Regions from separate parts of the Hydrogenophaga taeniospiralis genome, predicted to be linked through region 1. Evidence: riboswitches for the same ligand, from Rfam matches in the RefSeq annotation. Region 1 holds a riboswitch; the other holds the start of a gene.
The links. Region 1 has a riboswitch for cobalamin ahead of KIH07_RS14815 (TonB-dependent receptor domain-containing protein). Riboswitches for the same ligand answer to the same signal wherever they lie in the genome.
Positions count from the first base shown of each region.

Region 2: it holds a riboswitch for cobalamin, as region 1 does, so the genes downstream of both, cobM (precorrin-4 C(11)-methyltransferase) here and KIH07_RS14815 (TonB-dependent receptor domain-containing protein) in region 1, are expected to answer to the same signal.

Region 1 is NZ_JAHBAG010000001.1:3,091,895-3,095,293, reverse strand. Features, by position in the region: gene KIH07_RS14820 (cobyrinate a,c-diamide synthase) at 1-377, opposite strand, end outside; gene KIH07_RS14815 (TonB-dependent receptor domain-containing protein) at 374-2,206, opposite strand; cobalamin riboswitch at 2,284-2,539, opposite strand; gene KIH07_RS14810 (DUF904 domain-containing protein) at 2,590-2,823, shown strand; gene KIH07_RS14805 (cell division protein ZapA) at 2,820-3,197, shown strand; RNA gene ssrS (6S RNA) at 3,283-3,399, shown strand, end outside.
Region 2 is NZ_JAHBAG010000001.1:5,108,524-5,111,922, forward strand. Features, by position in the region: gene KIH07_RS24440 (methyl-accepting chemotaxis protein) at 1-569, opposite strand, end outside; cobalamin riboswitch at 873-1,104, shown strand; gene cobM (precorrin-4 C(11)-methyltransferase) at 1,322-2,131, shown strand; gene KIH07_RS24450 (sirohydrochlorin chelatase) at 2,128-3,105, shown strand; gene KIH07_RS24455 (precorrin-8X methylmutase) at 3,062-3,399, shown strand, end outside.

The DNA of each region.
Region 1 (3,399 bases):
AACGTGCCGGCCATGGCCGACGCGTCGATTACCGCCAGCACGTGCAGGCCGAAGCGCCGCGCCAGATCGGCCGCGCTCGGTTCGCCGTCGAACAAGCCCATGACCCCTTCGACGATGATCAGGTCGGCCTCCTGCGCGGCCGCGTGCAGACGCGCCCGCGCGTCCGCCTCACCGGTCATCCACAGGTCCATGTTGTGCACCGGGTGGCCGGTGGCCAGCTCCAGCCACATCGGGTCCAGAAAATCGGGCCCGCACTTGAACGCCCGCACCCTCCGCCCGGCGCGCGCGTGCAGGCGCGCCAGCGCCGCCGTCACGGTGGTCTTGCCCTGGCCCGAGGCCGGGGCCGCGACCAGGATGGCCGGGCAGGTGGTCTTCACCGCTGCGGCCTCCAGTCCACGGTCACGTAGGCGGCCCGGCCGGGCTGGTTGTAGCCCCGCGCCGTCTCGTAGGCCTTGTCGGCCAGGTTGTTCAGGCGCAGGTTCAGCGACCAGTTCGGGTCCAGCCGGTAGCGTGTGTGCAGGTCCAGCGTGGCGAAGCCGGCCAGCGGCACGGTGTTGGCCGCGTCGTCGAAACGGCCCGACATGGCCAGCAGGGACGCGCCCCAGGTCCAGGCGCCGAGCTGGTGGTCCAGGCTGGCGGTCAGGGTTTCATCGGCGCGCCGTTGCAGCTTGCGCCCGTTGGCCAGGTTGCGCGCGTCCAGCAGCTCCAGCTGCGTGCTCCACGACCACGCCCCGGCCGATGCCGCGTACGCCAGCGACCAGCCTTCGATGCGCGCCTGCGGCACGTTTTCCACCACCGGCTGGGTGGTGATGAAGCCGCGCACGCGGTTATCGAAACGGGTCAGCTTGACTTCATGCGCATCGCGGTTGTAGGTCAGGCCGAACTCGCGGTTCTTGCCCCGCTCGGGCTGGGTGCTCGGGTTGCCCACGAAGAAGGGCGACACCCAGTACAGGGTGTTGAACGACGGTGTCTTGAACGAGGTGCCGTAGGCCAGGTGCGGGCGCCAATGGGGCGTGAGCTGGAAACCGTAGCTCGCGACGCCGGTGGTGGCGCCCCCGAACTGCGAGTTCTGATCGCGCCGCAGGTTGGCCTGCCAGAGGTGGCGGCCCGCCTCGCCCTGCAGGCCCGCGAACAGCGCCCGGGTGGTGCGCGAGTTGACCGCGTAGGCCTGCGTGCTGTCCACCGACTCCTTCACGGCGTCGAAGCCCACGATGGCATTGCCCAGCGCGGTCTTCCAGTCGTTCTGCAGCGTCAACTGGGTCTGCTCGGTGTCGAAACGCGAGGTGGACAGTTCCTCAAAAGAGGTGGAGCGGTCGTCGCTGCGCGAGAGCTTCAGCTGAGTGCGCGCCTGGGGCGACCATTGGCGCTCCAGACCCCAGCCCAGCACACGGGTCACCGCGTCCGAGTGCACGTCGAAGTCGCCCGGCCCGCGATCGAAGCCGGAGCTTCCGTTGGCCTGGCTGAAATGCGCATCCGTGGTCCAGCCGGGGGCCAGGGTCCAGCGCATCGAGCCCGAGGCGCTGTCCTGATCGAACCCGTCGTTGTCGGGGTTGTGGCCGCCAAAGGCCACGTCTGGGTTGGTGGCGGAGAAACCGGTTTCACGCACGGTGCCGGCGTTGAGCGAATAGGTGAAGGTTTCGCTGCCGCCGCTCAGGCCGGCGCTGGCGCTGCGGTGCCCGTAGCTGCCCAGCGTGACGCTGGCGTTGGGGTGAAAGCCGGGCTCGCCGCGCCGCGTGAAGATCTGCACCACACCGCCCACCGCGTCGCTGCCGTACAGCGCCGAGGCCGGGCCCTTGAGCACCTCGATGCGCTCGATGGCGCTCAGCGGGATGTTGTCCCACGAGGCCGCGCCCGAGGTGGACGAACCGTAGCGCACGCCATCGATCAACAACAACACGTGGCGGGTTTCCGTACCGCGGACGAAAAGCCCCGACTGTTTGCCCAGGCCCCCGTTGGACGACATCTGCAGGCCGGCGTTTCGGGTCAGCAGCTCGGACAACGTGCGGCCCGACGCCTGCTGGATCGCCTCGGATTCGATCACCACCACGTCGCTGAGCAGGATGTCGGCACGGGTGTCGGAGCGGGTGGCCGTGACCACGACCTCGGGCAGATCCGGTGCTGGCGCGGTCTGGGCATGGGACAAGGACGAGACGAGGATGGCCAAAGGCAGCGCCGCCGTGGGAGCGCGCGAGAAACGGTTTTTCATGAGAAACAAGGGAGCTGATGTGCCCTCACCGCCTTCCCCGACGGTGCCTGAGCGTCACGACGGCACGCCCTTCATGAACGCACCACCACCTCGTTGGCCGGTATCCGGGCTGGCAGATCGACCTTCATCGCCTTCCCGGTGATCTGGCCTGAACCAGTTCTCCAGTGGCTGTGGGATGAACGCGGAGCGACCTGAGAGCATCAGGCGGCTCGTCTGCTTACCGTTGCGGGGGCAGCGCAGGTTAGGTCCGTTCGGCGTGAACATTCCCTCCTGCTTCCCGTTGAACTGCGGCGTGTGAACCACACCGCGAGCACCAACAAGCGGCATTGTAAGCCCCGGGTTTTCGCGGCAACCCTACAATGTCTCAGCAACAATTCGTCACCATGGCCGATCCCAAGTACCTTGACCAGATCACCGAACGCGTGGAGCGCCTGCTGTTGCGCCATGAGGAACTCCAGCGCACCAACGCCTTGTTGATGGACCAGGTGCTGGCATTGCAGGCCGAGCGCGACCTGCTCAAATCGCGCCTGAACACGGCGCGTGCACGCATCGAAGCGCTGCTCGAACGCCTGCCGGAGGCCGACACCCCCGAGGCCCATCGCAAGGACAGCGAATGAACAAGCCCGCGAGCAAACAGGTTGAAGTCCAGATCATGGGGCAGAGCTACCTGCTCGCGTGCCCGATCGGTGGCGAATCCGCGCTGCTCGACGCGGTCGAACGGGTCGACACGGCCATGTGCCGCATCCGCGACGCAGGCAAGGTGAAGGCACGCGACCGCATCGCGGTGCTGGCCTCGCTCAACCTCGCGTTCGAGCTCTCGCAGAAAGAATCCCAGATCTACCAGGCCTCGTCCTTCGACCACACCGAACCAGGCCCGGACACCGCGGAAGCGTCGGCGGCCGAACCGCTGGACCCGGCGGCCCAGGCCCGCATGGATGAACTGATCCGCCGCCTGGACCACACACTCGGACGCGACGGCCAGTTGATCTGAGTCAGCGGACACGCAGCCCGTCGGTCGATCTGCTTTTTTTCTGGACCAGCGGTCCACATGAGGTCACCGCAGCGCCTACAATTTGAACCGTCTGCAGTGCGCGCCGGGCTTTATATTTCCTTGAACCAATGCTCATTGAGCACGGACTAGGTACATTGCCTGATGGGTGTGAGCATCTCGCGTCAGATGAACCCGAAGTCAC
Region 2 (3,399 bases), 2.0 Mb from region 1:
GTGCGGTCCCAGATGGTGGCGGTCACGGTGTCCACATACACGCCCGAACCGATCACCCAGCCCCAGGGCGCAAAGCCCTTCACATACGAGACCTTCTGCACCGGGTTTTCGCTGCCGGGTTTGGGCCACATGTAGGGCACGTAGCCGGCACCGCCCTTTTTCACCGTGTCCACGAACTCGCGGAACAGGAAGGTGCCTTCGGGGTCTTTGTTCTCGCTCAGGTCCTTGCCTTCGAGTTCGGGGCGGATCGGGTGCATGACCATCACGGGCGTCATGTCGTTGATCCAGAAATACTCCACTTCGCTGTAGCGCAGTGCACGGATGGCAGCCAGCGCCTGGGCCTTGGCATCGGCTTCACTCAGGCCGCCCTTGGCTGAGAGGCTGTGGTAGTGCGTGATCAGGCCATGGGCGGTCTCCACGGTCTGGCGCACGCCGCTTTGGCGCTCTTCCATGATCAGCGCCCGCTCCGACGTGAGGAACAGGGCCAGCAGGATGACCAGGCCCATGACGGCGCTGGCGACCAGAATGAAAAGGCGTCGCGAGACGCTCAGGGTTGTCAGCTGGAACATGGTGGGTCCTGACGAAGAGAGGCGCCAAATGCGCAGGTAATGGGATCCATATGGGGCGATGCGATCCGCAACGCATCCTGAAAAATGGCGAAGCGAGCTCTAACTATCGGCCGATCGGGCGCAATCTGTACGCTCAAAGCGAGCCGGATTTCGCCGCCAATTCGCGGCTTCGGCCGGGGGCCACCACTGGCGGTGCCGGCCCTTGCCTGTCGGCACCGAGCCGGGTATGGCGGCCCATCGAGCCTCAAGAAGGGCCCACCTCTGAGACCTCGCCCCCAGCGCGATCACCGATGCGTTCTGATAGCATCGCCCCACGTTAGAGGTGTTCCGAGACTGTTCAGTCGATGGAATTAAACGGGAAGTCGGTGCGCTGGTCCAGAAACCTGGACCCCCTATTCCGACGCTGCCCCCGCAACGGTAAGCAAGACAAACCTGGCAAGACAGCCACTGTGCTCACGCATGGGAAGGCGCCAGGCAGAAGAAGCCCTTTCTTCACTTGCGAGCCCGGAGACCGGCCTGTGACGACATGTGCGGCATTGCGGTGGGCGATGTGAGCCGGTGGCAGGCCCATGTGCGCCTGCGCTGCCTCTCCTTCATTTCCCCCCGCGTCCGCGTTGTGCTTCTTGCGCGCGGGTGTGCGACTGGAGAGTTGGAATGGTTTCATGCACGGAGCAGGCCCAGGCCTGCCGGCGGCGCGCCGTCGTCGCTTTCGTTTTCGTTTTCGACATGGCCGCCCACCGGCCCACACGGCCATGACGGGCACCGTCTGGTTCGTGGGTGCCGGCCCGGGCGACCCGGAACTGATCACCGTCAAGGGCCGCGCCCTGGTGGAAAGGGCCGGCGCGATCCTCTTCGCGGGCTCGCTGGTCAACGAGGCCGCGACCCGCTGGGCGCCCGCGGGCTGCGCGATCGCCGACAGCAAGGACATGACGCTGGACCAGATGGCCGCCTGGCTGCTGGCGCAGGCGCAGCGCCACGAGACGGTGGTGCGCCTGCAGACCGGCGACCCCGCCCTGTACGGCACGCTGATCGAGATGGTGCAGCCGCTCGATGCGGCGGGCGTGCCGGTGCGCGTGGTGCCGGGGGTGTCCTCGGCCATGGCCTCGGCGGCGGCCGGCGTGGAGAGCTTCACCCTGCCCGAGGTGACGCAGAGCGTGATCTTCACCCGCGTCGAGGGCCGCACGCCCATGCCACCGGGCGAGGACCTGGCCGCCCTGGCCGCCCACCACTGCACCCTGTGCATCTTTCTCTCGATCACACTGCTGCACAAGGTGGAAGCGGGCCTGCGCGCCGCCGGCTGGGCCGAGGACGCGCCCATCCTGGTGGTCCACAAGGCCAGCTGGCCGGGCGAGGAGCTGATCGTTCGCGGCACCCTGGCCGACATCCGGCAGCGCTGCCGCGAGGCCAAGGTGGTGAGCCAGTCCATGGTGATCGCCAGCCCCACGTTGGGCGCGCGCCACTGGCCCACCCTGGCCAAGTCCCGGCTGTACGACCCCAGCTTCACCCACCGCTTCCGCCGCGCCAGCGCGCCCGCCACCCCCACCGCCCCGGAGTTCCCATGACGTCTGAAACCATTCTGCTGGTGGGCCACGGCTCGCGCGAGCCCTCGGGCAACGACGAGATCCAGGTCTTCGCCGAACGGCTGCGCCTGCGCCAGCCCGACTGGCGCATCGAGGTCTGCTTCATCGAGTTCTCCGAGATCACGCTGAGCGAAGGCCTCAAGCGCGCGGCCGCCGGCTCGCAGCGCGTGTGGGTGCTGCCGCTGATCCTGAACGCGGCCGGTCACGTGAAGATGGACATCCCCCAGGCCATCGCCCATGCCCGCCTCCAGTTCCCGCTGGTGCAGTTCCAGTACGCGCCCCACCTGGGCGCGGGCGAACCGATGCTGGCCATCCTGCGGCGGCGCCTCAAGGGCGCGATGCAGGCGCTGGACATGCCCGACCCGCGCACCACCGGTGTGGTGATCCTGGGGCGCGGGTCGTCCGACCGGCAGGCCAACGGCGACATGGCCCGCATGGCGCGCTGGCTGATGGAGGAGACCGAGCACGAGCTGGTGGACCTCGCGTTCACCGGCATCACCCACCCGCGGCTGGAAACGGTGGTGCAGCGCCAGAGCCTGCTGGGCATGAAGCAGGTGGTGGTGCTGCCGTATTACCTGTTCAACGGCACCCTGGTGGAACGCATCACGCGCCAGGTGGAGCACCTGAAAGCCCAGTACCCGACGCTGCGTTTCGTCTCCACGAAGTACTTCGGTTTCGAGCCCGAGATCTTCGAGCTGCTGGAGCAGCGCGTGGGCGACATGCGGCGCCACGCGCCGGCCGCGCTCATGCCCTGCGACGGCTGCAAGTACCGCCACTTTGCAGAGGAACACGGCCTGGGTGGGCACCACCACGACGACGCGCTGCCGCACAGCCACGACCACGATCACGGCCCTGCGCATCCGCACGAACACCCCCATGTGCATGAACACGAGCATGCCCACGCAGATGCCCATGGACACGACCACGAACACCCCCATGACCATGCCCGCGCCTGACACCGCCAACGTCGTCACCGAGCAGCTCACCGCCGCGGGCCGCGCCATCGAGCACGACTCGTTCGCGGTGATCGACCGCGAGGTGCTCTCGCACCCGTACACCCCCGATCAGTGGCCCATCGTGCGCCGCATGATCCACGCCAACGCCGATTTCGACTTCAACGGCCTGACCGATTTCCACCCCGGCGCGGTGGACGCGGGCCTGGCCGCCATCCTCTCGCGCGGCACCCGCGTGGTGGCCGACGTGGAGATGATCTGTGTTGGCCTCTCGGCGCTGCGCCTGGGCCACTTCGG